DNA from 4 places in the Paracoccus sp. TOH genome. Region 2 is predicted to be linked to each of the others. Evidence: riboswitches for the same ligand, from Rfam matches in the RefSeq annotation. Region 2 holds a riboswitch; each other region holds the start of a gene.
The links. A riboswitch is a leader RNA that binds a small molecule or an ion and turns the genes downstream of it on or off. The one in region 2 is predicted to bind cobalamin.
Positions count from the first base shown of each region.

Region 1: it holds a riboswitch for cobalamin, as region 2 does, so the genes downstream of both, nrdH (glutaredoxin-like protein NrdH) here and NBE95_RS05295 (CbtB domain-containing protein) in region 2, are expected to answer to the same signal.
Region 3: it holds a riboswitch for cobalamin, as region 2 does, so the genes downstream of both, NBE95_RS18065 (ABC transporter substrate-binding protein) here and NBE95_RS05295 (CbtB domain-containing protein) in region 2, are expected to answer to the same signal.
Region 4: it holds a riboswitch for cobalamin, as region 2 does, so the genes downstream of both, NBE95_RS11500 (TonB-dependent receptor) here and NBE95_RS05295 (CbtB domain-containing protein) in region 2, are expected to answer to the same signal.

Region 1 covers NZ_CP098362.1:625,186-628,636, forward strand. The annotation lists gene NBE95_RS20065 (DUF6635 family protein) at 1-716, shown strand, start outside; gene NBE95_RS20070 (hypothetical protein) at 713-979, opposite strand; cobalamin riboswitch at 1,146-1,330, shown strand; gene nrdH (glutaredoxin-like protein NrdH) at 1,421-1,642, shown strand; gene nrdI (class Ib ribonucleoside-diphosphate reductase assembly flavoprotein NrdI) at 1,669-2,076, shown strand; gene nrdE (class 1b ribonucleoside-diphosphate reductase subunit alpha) at 2,058-3,451, shown strand, end outside.
Region 2 covers NZ_CP098360.1:1,071,960-1,075,410, reverse strand. The annotation lists gene leuD (3-isopropylmalate dehydratase small subunit) at 1-37, shown strand, start outside; gene NBE95_RS05300 (endonuclease/exonuclease/phosphatase family protein) at 28-1,080, shown strand; cobalamin riboswitch at 1,197-1,400, shown strand; gene NBE95_RS05295 (CbtB domain-containing protein) at 1,437-1,616, shown strand; gene NBE95_RS05290 (CbtA family protein) at 1,618-2,316, shown strand; gene NBE95_RS05285 (hypothetical protein) at 2,385-2,927, shown strand; gene bluB (5,6-dimethylbenzimidazole synthase) at 2,927-3,451, shown strand, end outside.
Region 3 covers NZ_CP098362.1:199,406-202,856, forward strand. The annotation lists gene NBE95_RS18050 (gamma-glutamylcyclotransferase) at 1-518, shown strand, start outside; gene NBE95_RS18055 (DCC1-like thiol-disulfide oxidoreductase family protein) at 562-1,017, opposite strand; gene NBE95_RS18060 (DUF1127 domain-containing protein) at 1,155-1,349, opposite strand; cobalamin riboswitch at 1,541-1,740, shown strand; gene NBE95_RS18065 (ABC transporter substrate-binding protein) at 1,908-2,918, shown strand; gene NBE95_RS18070 (iron ABC transporter permease) at 2,915-3,451, shown strand, end outside.
Region 4 covers NZ_CP098361.1:181,901-185,351, reverse strand. The annotation lists gene NBE95_RS11500 (TonB-dependent receptor) at 1-1,427, opposite strand, end outside; cobalamin riboswitch at 1,563-1,775, opposite strand; gene NBE95_RS11495 (PLP-dependent aminotransferase family protein) at 1,938-3,224, opposite strand; gene NBE95_RS11490 (Lrp/AsnC family transcriptional regulator) at 3,352-3,451, shown strand, end outside.

The DNA of each region.
Region 1 (3,451 bases), on a different replicon from region 2:
TTGGCCCCGACCTGCTGCGCGCACCGGTCAACGTCATGCTGTCGCCGCTGTTCCTGCTGGTGCGGCTGGTCGCGCCGCTGTTGCGGCGCATCGGGCTGGTCCGGGCCGGCGACTGGCTGGCGCGCCGGCAGATCTTCCTGACCTCCGACGTGGCGCAGCGGATCGAGGCGGATCTGGCCGGCTTCATCGACGACCTGGCGGAACAGGACCTGGCCCCCAGGGCGCCGCCCGAGACCGTGGCCCGCGCCGTCTCGGACTATGCCGAGACCCGCAACGCGGTCTCCGAGATCACCACCTCACTGCTGGTTCTGCTTTCGGGGCTTCTGCTGTTCCACCGCGCCACGCCCGGGGTGATCTCGCTGGCCGGGCCGATCGCGCAGCTGCGGGCGCAGACGCAGGCGGTCGAGGATTTCGCGCTGGGAAGCTGGGCCGGGCGCATGTGGTATGGCGCCTTCCCGCGCGAGCTGTCCACCGTCGAGGTGGTGCTGACCGGCGTGGTTCTGGCCATGCTCGCCTCGGTCCTGACCACCTTTGCCGGGCTGGTCGCCGATCCGGTGCAGACGATGACCGGCACCCATCGCCGCCGCATCATGCGGCTGCTGCAGCGGCTGGACCGCGCCGGCACCGCGCCGGCACTGGAGCGCGAGCATCTTCTGGCGCGGCTGGGCGACCTGTCGGATGCGGCGATCAGCCTGTGGCGCAGCTTCCGGGGCTAGGTCTTGCAGATCGAATTGCCGCCGCCATCCGCCAGCATGGCGCTGCCGGCCACAAAGCTGGCGTGATCCGCCAGCCCGGACCAGCGCCCGGGCATGCCTGGCGCGGTGCCCGCGCCGGCCAGCATCCCGGCCGCGCCGCCCGCCGCCACGATCCGCGCGACGCGATCCCGCAACCGTTTCTCGCGCCGGGCAGCAAGGCCCAGCCGCGGCCCTGACGCGCTGGAGGCTCCGGCGTCGATGATGGTCTTGTCTTGCAGCGGCATAGGTCGTCCCTGCCGGCGATCGGCCCGGAATCCGGCGGGACAATCTCCGCCCGGAGCCCCGTTTCTTGCCGCCGAAACCCCAGGCCGGGAATCCGGTCTCTACCAGATATTTGGGGATACTTCGCCTTTCCCACTAGATATGGATTGACCGGCCGTTCCGGCCATGGCTTATTGGCGGGGTCATGGTCAACCCGGAGCGATCCGGGGACGAAGAGGGAAGCCGGTGCGAATCCGGCACTGCCCCCGCAGCTGTAAGCGGAGAGCGACGTTGGAGCACCACTGGGCAACCGGGAAGGCCAGCCGAGCCGAGACCTGCGAGTCAGAAGACCTGCCATGACGCGACAGGACGAAACCGCGCGGCGGGCGCGGGCCGGACCGGTTCGGAGGGGCGCTGCCTTCGGCCGCGGCCTGCCTTTGCCGCGACCATGAAGGAGCAGAGGCATGACCATCACCGTTTATTCCAAGCCCGCCTGCGTGCAATGCACCGCCACCACCCGCGCCCTGGACGCGCGCGGCCTGGATTATCACCTGGTCGACCTGACCGAGGATGACGCGGCGATGGAACTGGTCACTTCGCTGGGTTATCGTCAGGCGCCGGTCGTCGTCGCCGGCGAGGCGCATTGGGCCGGTTTCCGCCCCGACATGATCGGCCGGCTGTCGTAAGGACCGTGGACGGGTCCGGGGTCAGGCTGGTCTATTATTCCTCGGCCTCGGGGAACACGGCGCGTTTCGTGGCGCGGCTCGGCTGGTCGGCCGGGCGCATCCCGCTCTCGCCCCGCGACGCGATGCCGGCGCCCGTCCTGCCCTATGTGCTGATCTGCCCGACCTATGCCGACGGTACGGGTCGGGGCGCGGTGCCGAAACAGGTGATCCGCTTTCTCAACGACCCGGGCAGCCGGGGGTTGCTGCGCGGCGTCATCGCCGCCGGCAACCGGAATTTCGGCGCCACCTATGCCTTGGCCGGTCGGGTGATTTCTGACAAGTGCAACGTTCCCGTGCTGTATCGATTCGAGCTGGCGGGGACTGATCTGGACATTTCCCGCGTTCGGGCGGGGCTGCATGAATTCTGGGGGACGGAATGCTTGACGATGGCGTAAAGGCCGAGCTGGACTATCACGCGCTGAACGCGATGCTGAACCTTTACGACGGCGAGGGGAAGATCCGCTTCGACGCCGACCGCAAGGCCGCGCGGCAGTATTTCCTGCAGCACGTCAATCAGAACACCGTCTTCTTCCACAACCTCGACGAGAAGCTGCGCTATCTGGTCGACGAGGGCTATTACGAGCCCGAGGTGCTGGACCAGTATTCCAAGAACTTTCAGCGCGCGATCTGGGATGCCGCCTATCAGAAGAAGTTCCGTTTCCCGACCTTCCTGGGCGCGTTCAAATATTACACCAGCTACACGCTGAAGACCCGCGACGGCCAGCGCTACCTGGAACGCTACGAGGACCGCGTGGTCATGGTCGCCCTGACACTGGCGCGCGGCGACGAGGGCCTCGCCATGCGGTTCATGGATGAAATGCTCTCCGGCCGTTTCCAGCCGGCGACGCCCACGTTCCTCAATGCCGGCAAGAAATCGCGCGGCGAGCTGATCTCGTGCTTCCTGCTGCGGCTTGAAGACAACATGGAGAGTATCGGCCGCTCGATCAACTCGGCGCTGCAGCTGTCGAAACGCGGCGGCGGCGTGGCGCTGATGCTGACCAACCTGCGCGAGGCCGGGGCGCCGATCAAGGGCATCGAGAACCAGTCCTCGGGCGTCATCCCGGTGATGAAGCTCCTAGAGGATTCGTTCAGCTATGCCAACCAGCTGGGCGCGCGGCAGGGCGCCGGCGCCGTCTATCTGAACGCGCATCACCCCGACATCCTGCGCTTCCTGGACACCAAGCGCGAGAATGCCGACGAGAAGATCCGCATCAAGACGCTGAGCCTGGGCGTGGTGATCCCCGACGTGACCTTCGAACTGGCCAAGAAGAACGCCGACATGTACCTGTTTTCGCCCCACGACGTCGAGCGGGTCTATGGCATGCCCTTCTCGGAAATTTCGGTCACCGAGAAATATGCCGAGATGGTCGACGACAAACGCATCAGGAAGAAGAAGATCAACGCGCGAGAGTTCTTCCAGACCATCGCCGAGATCCAGTTCGAAAGCGGCTATCCCTATATCATGTTCGAGGACACGGTGAACCGCGCCAATCCCGTGCATGGCCGCATCAGCATGTCGAACCTGTGCAGCGAGATCCTGCAGGTGAACGAGGCGAGCGCGTTCAACGAGGATCTGAGCTATGCCCACTTGGGCACTGATATTTCGTGCAATCTCGGCTCGCTGAACATCGCCGCGACCATGGACGGGCCGGATTTCGGCGCCACGGTCGAGGCGGCGATCCGGGCGCTGACCGCGGTGTCGGAAATGTCCTCGATCGACTCGGTCCCCTCGATCCGCCGCGGCAATGACGAGGCGCATGCCGTCGGTCT
Region 2 (3,451 bases):
CGAGACCCAGATGGCCCAGAGCCGCCCTTGGGTATAAGGGCGCTGGCCGGGGCGGCGCTGATCGCCGCCCTTGGCGTTCACGCACAGGCGGACCCCTTGCGGATCGCCACCTACAGCCCCGACCTGTCGCGCGACGGGCCGGGGCTTCTGTTGCGCGACCTCGGCCGCCGGGATGCGCAGGTCGCGGCGGTGACCCGGGTCATCGCCGAGACCCGGCCCGACATCCTGCTGCTGACGGATTTCGACTGGGATTTCGACGGCGAGGCGCTGGACGCCTTTGCCGCGCTGCTGGCGCAGGCGGGGCTGGACTATCCGCACCGTTTCGCGGCGCGGCCGAATTCCGGCATGGCGACCGGGCTGGACCTGAACGCCGACGGTCGGCTGGGCACGGCCGACGATGCGCAGGGTTTCGGTGCGTTCACCGGACAGGGCGGCATGGCGATCCTGTCGCGCCATCCCATCGGGCCGGTGACCGATTACACGGAATTTCTGTGGCGCGACCTGCCCGGCAATCTGATGCCGCCGCTGCCCGAGGCGGTGGCGGCGATCCGCCGCCTGTCCTCGACCGCGCATTGGGACGCGGTGATCACGGTGGCGGACCGGCCGCTGCACCTGCTTGCCATGTCCGCGACGCCGCCGGTCTTCGACGGGCCCGAGGATCTGAACGGCCGCCGCAACCATGACGAGCTGGCCTTCTGGCTGCACCACCTGCCCGAAGCGCCCTTCGTGCTGGCCGGGAACCTGAACCTCGACCCCGAGGACAGCGAGGGGCGACCGCAGGCGCTGGCCCGGCTCATGGCGCAGGTCGCCGACCCCCTGCCCCGCAGCCCCGGCGGCGCGGCGGCGAAGGGCGGGGTGAATGACGGCCACAAGGGCGATCCGGGGCTGGATAGTGGCGACTGGCCGGACGACAGGCCGCCGGGCAATCTGCGCGTCGATTACGTCCTGCCCTCCCGGGGCCTGAAGCTGCTGGGCGCGGGCGTGGTCTGGCCCGCCGAGGGTCCGCTGGCCCAAGCCGCGCTGACGGCATCCGCGCACCGGCTGGTCTGGGTCGACCTGGACTGGCCGCCGGGCCCGTGATCACGGGCCGCGACCGGGACGCCCCCTCCCCTGCCCCCGGCATCTTCTGCGTTGGCCAAATACCCATGCGATAGCGCCGCGCCGCGATTCCGCTTGCCGGACATGCCGCATCGCGGCTAGCATATGGCCGTATCGGTGCCCCTTCGGGGGCCAAAAGGGAATGCGGTGCGGTCCTGGACATCCGGGGCCAAATCCGCAGCCGCCCCCGCGACTGTGAGCGGAGAGCGGACGTCCATCATGCCACTGGCCATCCGGCCGGGAAGGCGGGCGTCGGCCTTGACCCGCAAGCCAGGAGACCTGCCGATGCATGGAACCGCAACGTCGTCGGGTTGGACGACCAAAGGAAAGGGTCAAGGATGACCGCAAGATCCGCAACCGCCGCCGCCGGCGCCAGCCGCGCCTCGGTGCTGTTTCCCGCCATCGCCACCTTCGCCATCGGCTTCGGGCTGATCTTCATGGCCGGGCTGGTGCAGGCCGAGACCCTGCATGACGCCGCCCATGACGTGCGTCACGCCACCGGCTTCCCCTGCCACTGACATGTTCTCGCGCATCCTGACCAGCGGATTGATCGCTGGCGCTGCAACGGGGCTGATTGCCGCCCTGTTGCAGCTTTGGTTCGTGCAGCCGGTGCTGCTGCATGCCGAGCTTTACGAATCCGGGCAGCTGGCGCATTTCGGCGCCGAACCCGTCAGCGCGCACCAGGATCTCGGCGCCTTCGAATGGACCCGCAACGGGCTCTCGGTGCTGTTCACCATGCTGGTCTATGCCGGTTACGGGCTGATGCTGGTGGCGCTGATGGCGGTTTCCGAATCGCAGGGCAATGCGGTCACCGCGCGGCAGGGCCTGCTCTGGGGCCTTGCCGGCTACCTGACCATGCAGCTCGCCCCCGCCTTCGGCCTTGCGCCCGAGGTGCCGGGCGTCGCCGCCGCCGAGGTGCAGCTTCGCGCCATCTGGTGGCTGGGCACCGCCATCGCCACCGGGCTGGCGCTGTGGCTGGTCGCCTTTGGCAAGGGCTGGGCAGCCTGGGCTGTCGCCGTGGTGCTGATCCTGGCCCCGCATCTGATCGGCGCGCCGCAGCCCGGCAGCTATGCCGGCCCGGTCCCGCCCGAGCTTTCGGCCGAGTTCGCCGGCCGGGCGCTGGGGGCCGGGGCCATGGCCTGGGCGCTGCTCGGCCTGCTGGCCGGCTGGTTCTGGCAGCGCGAGGGTCAGCGGGCGGCTGTTCCGCAGCCCGCCTGATCCGGTCGGAAAATTCCTCCGGCCGGGCACAGACCGTGCCCGGCCCTTCCATGAACCGGGGGCCAGACATGGATCGTTCGATCCCGATGCTGCTGATCGGCCTGATCTTCGGCGGCGGGCTGGGTTTCGTCGTCGCCGCGGCCAACGGCATTACCCTGGACGGCCACGACCATGGCGCAAGCGGCCATGGCGCGGCGGCCGCCGGGGCCAAGACGCATGACCACGGCGCCCCGATCGACCTGCCCGCCGGCAGCGCCACCGCCTCGGCCCGGCTGGAACCCGACAGCGTCTCGGGCTGGAACCTGTTCCTGCAGCTGCAGGGCTTCTGCTTCGCCCCCGACCATGCCGGCCTGACCCACCGGACGGGCGAGGGGCACGCGCATCTTTACCTGAACGGCACCAAGATCGCCCGGCTCTACGGCCCGGCCCGGCATCTCGACGCGCTGGAGCCCGGCGACCGGCTGCGGGTCGAGTTGAACGCCAACAACCACCGGCCGCTGACCGTCTCTGGCCGGCCGCTCGCCGTCGAGCTGACCGTGCCCGACCGCCCGGTCGCCATCCGCGCCGGGGCCGAGGGCCTGCCCGACAGCGCCATCTGCGCGGTACCGTGATGGAGTTCGGCGCCGAGGACCGTGCCGCCCTGGACCGCATCCTGCGCTGGCGCCGCGACGTGCGGCATTTCCGCAAGGATCCGATTCCCGAGCCGCTGCTGGACGCGCTGCGCGCGGCGATGGAACTGGCGCCCTCGGTCGGCAATTCCCGGCCATGGCGGGTGATCCGGGTCGAAAGCCCCGGCCTGCGCGCCGCGATCCGCGCCGATTTCCTGCGCTGCAATGCCGAGGCCGCCACCCGCTACCAGGGCCCGCAGCGGCAGGAATATGACGCGCTGAAGCTGGCGGGGCTGGACCGCGCCCCGGTCTGGCTGGCGGTCCTGACCGAGATCGACCCGGCCGAAGGCCACCATCTGGGCCGCGCCACCATGGCCCGGACGCTGCAGCAATCCACCGCCATGGCGATCCATACGCTGTGGCTGGCGGCGCGGGCGCGCAACCTCGGCCTCGGCATGGTCTCGATCCTCGATCCGGCGCGGATCACCGCCTTGCTGCAGGTGCCGGAAAGCTGGGAGTTCAGCGCG
Region 3 (3,451 bases), on a different replicon from region 2:
GGAACCCCGGCTTTGCCGTCGGCGCCCGCCGCCGCGCCACCGCGCTTGGCTGGCATCGCAGCTTCTCGATCTCGCTCGAACATTTCCGCGGCACCCCGGACCGGCCGGGGCTGATGCTCGCCCTTGCCTCGGGCGGCTGCTGCGACGGGTTGGTGCTGGACATCGCCCCGGGAACCGAGACGCAATCGCTGCGCGCCATCCTGCGGCGCGAGCTGGTCGCCCATGAACTCGCGGCCAATGCCTGCTGGATCGAGGTCGAGACCGAACGCGGGCGCGAACCGGCCCTGACCTTCTATGCCGATCCGGTCGGCACGCAGCTTGCCGAACTGACCGTCGAGGAACAGGCCCGGCGGCTGGCCCGTGCGGCCGGGGCGGCCGGGTCCGGCGCGGAATACCTGCTGCGCACGGTCCGGGGTCTGGCGGAACACGGCATCCATGACGATTACATCTGGACGCTGCAGCAACTGGTGGCCGAGGAAATAGATGCGGCACCGGGCAAGGCCCGGCGCGGCGAATGACGGCCGGCTCCCGGCCCTCCTTGCTCCTCCGGGGCGGAGACCGTCAGCGAAGCAGTCGCCGCTGGAAGGCCGGATCGGGCAGGGCGCACATGTCCGACCTGCCGAACAGCCGGTAACGGTTGCGCGCGACGCGCCGGTAAAGCCAGTTGCGCAGCCCGCGCGGCAGCAGGCGCAGCGGCGCGGCCAGCCGGCCGGCTCCGCCCAGCCGCCGCCCGGCATGGATCAGCGCGTCGCAATCGGAATGGGCGATGCCATCCTCGATGAACAGCCAGCTCGGGGGATCTTCCGCATCCAGCCCGTAATGCCGCAGCAGCGCCGCCCCGAGCGGCGTCTGGACCGGACATATCCGCACGTCTCCCGAGCGGTCCATACGATGGATCATCCGCGCCCCCCAACTGCAAAGCGCGCATTCCGCATCCATCACGGCCAGCGGTGCGGAATCGTCGAAGCCCGGCACCAGCGGGTCGTCGCGAAAGGAATGGGAACGGGCCGCGGTCATGCCGCCAGCATCAGGCAAGGGCGGCGGCCGGGCAAGCCCAATCGCCCGCCGGCGGGCGATCTGCGCCCGGGCCGGGCCGGCGGACATGAAAAAACCCCGAGGCATCGCCGCGGGGTCCGTTCATCGCCGGCTACGCCTCAGGCGCGGCGGGCAATCCGCTCGATATCGCCGCGGGTCAGGCCGATATCGTCAAGCTCGCGATCGGTCAGCAGGTTCAGCTCGCGGCGGGTGATGCGGGCGTTGTTCCAGCCGGCAACCGTGGCGGTCACACGCGCAACGATGCGGCCCAAGCCACCGGCAGCGGGGTTATGGCTCATTTCGACAGCGGACATCTTGGCACCTTTTTCATCTTGCCCGTTCAGCGGGCCTGTTTCGGACAGGACGGATATAGGCCGCGACAGCCGGCGGCAGTAGCCATGCCCGTGGCAAACCCGCCATGCGTTCTGCGCTGCAGCATGAGCGGCGGGCGGGAAGCCGCACGGCGGTTCGGCGGACGATACGGCTTGCCATCGGCCGGCGGGCGGGCTAGTCCGACATCGTCGGTTTCCGCAAGGAATTGAAAGGGAATCCGCCGCCGGACCTGTCCGGCGAACCGGAACTGCCCCCGCAACTGTAGGCGGCAAGGGATTTCGCGACGACGCCACTGTGGCAACCGCCATGGGAAGGCCGCGACGCCCCGATGACCCGCCAGTCAGGAGACCTGCCGACGTCAATCTCAACCCAGCCCGGGCGGGGTGCCCGGGGAGGTGCCGGATGAATTTTGCCCCGAGGTGCCTTGCCGCACCGGTTCCAGCCAGCCGCCGCGACCGCCTTCGGGGCGGGGCGCCGGCCGGTCTTGGGCCGCGCTCTCCCCTCCTGTCTTCGGCTGCCGTCATCATCGGAGACATGCCATGTTCGTCCGCTTCCTGACCGCCGCGCTGCTTTGCGCGACCGGCTTCGCGCCGCCCGTCACAGCCGGGGCGCAATACCCGCTGAAGCTGCAGAATTGCGGGGTCGATCTGACCTTCGACCAGGCGCCCGACAGCGCCGTCACCCTGGGTCAGGCCGCGACCGAGATCCTGTATTCGCTGGGACTGGCCGAGAAGGTGACCGCCACCTCGGTCTGGTTCACCGAAGTCCTGCCCGAATTTCGCGACACGAATGCCGGGATCGAGCGGCTGGCCGACAACGACCCGAGCTTCGAATCGGTGGTGGCGAGGAAGCCCGGCCTCGTCGCCGCGCAATACGAATGGCATGTCGGCCCGCAGGGCATCGTCGCCACGCGCGAACAATTCGCCGATGTCGGCATCCCGACCTATGTCCTGCCCGCCGACTGCTGGCACAAGGACAATGCCAGCGGCTCTGACGGCACCCGCTCGACCATGTTCGAGATGCAGTCGGTCTATGCCGGCGTCAACGAGCTGGGCCGCATCTTCGACGTGCCCGAGCGGGCCGAGGCGCTGGTGGCGCAGCTGCAGGCGCGCGAGGCGGCGGCCAGCGACAAGGCGAAGGCGCTGAACCTGCAGGACGCCTCGGCGGTATTCTGGTTCTCCTCGGCGGAAATGGATGTCGATCCTTATGTCGCCGGGCGCAAGGGACCGCCCGGCTACCTGATGGCGAAGCTGGGGCTGAGAAACATCGTCGAAAGCGACGAGGAATGGCCGGCCATCAGCTGGGAGACCATCGCGCGGGCCAACCCGTCGATCATCGTCATCGCCCGGATGGACCGTCGCCGGTACGAGGCCGACGATCACGAGAAGAAGATCGCCTTCCTGAAATCCGATCCGGTCACCCGCCAGATGGATGCGGTCGAAAACGACAGGATCGTGATCCTGGACGCCCATGCGATGGATCCCTCGATCCGCAACATCGCCGCGCTCGAGACGCTGGCCGCGGCGCTGCCGGTGCTTGGGCTGCGATGACCGAGACGGCGACCCTTGCCGGCCGGCTTCGGGTCCGGCCCCACCTCTGGCTTCTCGTCTGGCGCGGGGCCTTCGGGCTGGGCCTGCTGCTGGCGGCGATCCTGGCCGGGGTCGTCATCGGCGAGACGCCGCTGCCGGTTGCGACGGTGACGGCGGAGCTTGCCAACAAGCTCGGGGGGGCCGGGTTTCCGGTCGATCCCATCGACGCGGCCATCGTCTGGAACTACCGGATACCGCGCATCCTGGTCGCCGCCGCCTGCGGGGCGGGGCTGGCGCTGTCGGGCGTGGTGCTGCAGGCGCTGATCCGCAACGCCCTTGCCGATCCCTACCTGCTGGGCGTCTCGGCCGGGGCCTCCACCGGCGCGGTGGCGGTGGCGATCCTGGGGGTCGGCGGCGGGACGCTGGGGCTTTCGACCGGCGCCTTCATCGGCGCGCTGCTGGCTTTCGCACTGGTCTCGACCCTGGCGCGGGCCGCGGGCGGCGGGTCGGCGCAACTGGTTCTGGCCGGAATCGCCGGGTCGCAGCTTTTCAAC
Region 4 (3,451 bases), on a different replicon from region 2:
GTGAACAGGGTCGCGCCGAGCTGGCCGCGGCCGGCGGCGAAGTCCAGATCGGCGCCGATTTCATAGCTGCGGCTGGTTTCGGGGGTCAGGTCCGGGTTGCCGTGATAGGTGCCGGGCGTATAGCCGTAAAGCTGGAACATGTCGGGATTGACGGTGGCCTCTCCGGCCGCGGCGCGCAGGCGCAGGTCGCGCCCGGGCAGTTGCCAGGCGCCGGCGATGTTCCAGGTGGTCGCGTCGCGGAAATCCTCGTTGAAATCCCGCCGCAGCCCGGCCTGGACGCCGATGCCGTTGTCGAACTGCCCCTGATATTCCAACGCGACCGATTTGGTGTCGCGTTCAAACCGGCCGCCGGGTGCAAAGAAACTTTCGTAGCTTTCGCGCTTCTTCTGCAGGGCCAGGTTCAGCTTCTGCGCGGCGTCGCGGGCATGGCCGCCGTCCAGCGCCCAGGTAGCGGTATATCGGAAATCCCGCAGCCGCGAGGCATCGTCATAATCGGGCACGCCGGCGTCGAAATGATCGGTGGTCTGGTTCATCCCCCCGATGAAGAATCGGTTCAGCAACCGGCCAGCCAGTGCCTCGGCCTCGAGCCAGAGCGAGCCGTAGGTTTCATTCCGGTCCGCGGTGTGCGGCGTGTCGATCACGTAGTCGTCGGGAGAATCGACCAGATCGAACCGGGATGCGTCATAGCCGTATTCCTGCCAGCTGCGCCGCAGGGTGAAGCCGGCGGTCACCGCCTCGCTGATGGTATAGGAACCGCTGAGGGTCAGGGTCTCGCGATCGTTGAACTCGGTATCGCCGCCCGGCGTGCGCGAGGCGTCCTCGCCATCGGTATGGCGCGTCGCGGCCGAGAAGCTGATCTGGCCGCGCTCGCCCATGGCGCGGACATAGGCGCTGGCGGCGCGGGTGGCCTGGCCACCGATCTCGACCCCGCCGCCATAGCTGAGTCCCGGGGCGGCGGCGCGGCGGGTGGTGATCGAGATCACCCCGGCGGCGGCATTGGCGCCGTAGATCGTCGATTGCGGGCCGCGCAGCACCTCGATGCGCTCGATATCCTCGGTCAGCAGGCCGCTGAACACATAGTCGCCGCTGCCGGGGGCATTGGCCTCGACCCCGTCGATCAGCACCAGCACATGGTTGGATTCCCCGCCGCGGATGCGGACCTTGGTCAGCGTCTCGCCGGTCGAGGTGACGGCCAGGCCGGGCAGGTCGCGCAGCGCGTCCTGGACGGTGACGAAACCGCGCGCCTGCAGATCCTCGGCGGTCAGGATGCTGTGGGCGCGGCCATAGGCGCTTTCCACGACCGGCGACAGGCCGCCGGACAGCACGACCGTATCCAGCATCACCGGCTGCTGCGCGTCCTGGCCCAGGGCGGCGGCGGGCAGGAGCAGGGCGGTGGCGGCAAGCAGGGAAACCCGGGTTCTGAACATTCCAAAGCCTTTCCAGCGCGGGGCTTGGCCCGCGATTTGCAGAACTGTCCTGCGGAAAGGCCAAGGGCAGCCCGGCCGCAGCACGGAGACTGTCACCTCTGCGGAACGGCCGCTTTCCGGGCGCGCCCCGCGCCGGGAATGGGTGATCGCTGCGGCAGGTCTCCTGGCTTGCGGATCATTGCTCGGGCCGGCCTTCCCGGGATGCCCCCAGTGGCGCCTGCGGCCTTCGCTCACCGCATACAGTTGCGGGGGCAGCCCCGGCCTTGCCCGGTCCGCGTCGCGGCCCAAGGCGCACCGATGTTCCCTTTTCATCCGGCAGCGCCGGAAACCGTAGCGGCCCCGCATTGCCGCAGCGCAGCCCGTCCTGTCAAGCGCGCCGTGCCGCTGCCGGTTGCCGGCCGGGGGCCGGCCGGGGCGCGGCAAAGGCCCCGTGCCCCGGAAAATACCGATCTGGCCGCAGCTTTTCCCGCCCGGACCCGCCGCCCCGGCGACGGCCCGCCGGCGGCTGCGTCATTCCGCCGCTGCCAGCGTGGCGCGGATCGCCCGGGCCAGCCGGCGGCAGCCTTCCTCCAGCGCCTCGGGCGGGTTGAGGGTGAAGTTGATCCGCAGCGAGCGGCGGTCCTGGCCCTGGGGGTCGAAGACGCTCGAGGGCGAGATGCAGACGCCATGCGCCAGCCCCGCCTGCAGCAGCCGGTCGGTATCCAGCCGCGGGTCGCGGGCCGTGGCCCAGACGAACATGCCGCCCGACGGCACCTGCCAGTCCAGATCGCCCGCCAGATGTTCGCGCATCGCCGCGCAAAGCGCGTCGCGGCGCGCGCGGTAAAGCGACAGGATCGCGGGCCGGATCCGCTCGGTCATGCCGCCTTCCAGCGCCCGCAGCGCCAGCATCTGCGACAGCCCGCTTGTGCACATGTCCGAGCCCTGCTTGGCGGTGGCCAGCGCCGCGATCATCGCGGGCGCCGCGACCACCCAGCCGATGCGCAGGCCGGGGGTCAGTTCCTTGGACAGCGAGCCCATGTAGACCACCGGCCCGGCATAGGGCCCGGGATGGCCGGCCGCCGAGAGGTCGAGCAGCCGGGGCAGTGGCGCGCCCTCGTAATAAAGCACGCCATAAGGGTCGTCCTCGATCAGCCAGGTGCCGGTTTCATGGGCGGCGGCGACCAGCGCCTGCCGCTCGGGCAGCGAGACCAGCCGGCCGCTGGGATTCGAGAAATTCGGCACGGTATAGGCGAACTGCGCGCCCTGCATCGCGGCGCGCGGGTCGTGGTCGTTGCGCTCGATCCGCATCGGGCGATAGCGCGGCGCATGCGGCCGCCAGGCGTCCAGCGCCCCCAGATAGGCCGGGCTCTGCGCGGCGACCGTGCCGCCGGGCTGCAGCAGCACCTTTCCCACCAGCTCCAGCGCCTGCATCCCGCCGGTGGTGATCAGCACGTTGTCGCGGGTCAGCCGCAGGTCGGGGGTCGAACACCGCGCCGCGATCAGCTCGCGCAGGGCCGGCAGGCCGGGGATCGGGCCATAGCCCAGGGATTCGGCCGGGTGGCTGCGGATCACCTCGGCGGCCAGGTCGGCCAGCTCCTCGACCGGCCAGAGCGAGGGTTCGGGCAGGCCGCCGCCCAGATTGATCAGATCCGGGATCTGCCCGGCGGCCAGAAAGACCGAGGTCACGTCATTGGTCTGCGCGAGCCATGGCGCAAAGCCGCGGCGGCTGGCGGCCTGCGGCTGGGCCGGGGCGATGGGGGCGTCGGGCGCGGCGGCATGGGGGGCAGGGGTATGGGGGGCAGGGGCATGTGCGGGCATGGCATCCTCGTGATCCTCGGCAGAGGATAACCGCGCCGACGGCGGATGTCCCTGCAAAGAGTCGCGAGATACTTCCCCTTTGCGCTGCAACTCCCTATGAATTGCCATTATCCTGGCGGGATTCACCATGACCGAGCTTGACGCGATCGACCATCGCATCCTGACCCATCTGCGGGCCGAGGGGCGGATCTCGATCCTCGACCTGGCCGAGCGGGTCGGCCTGTCGC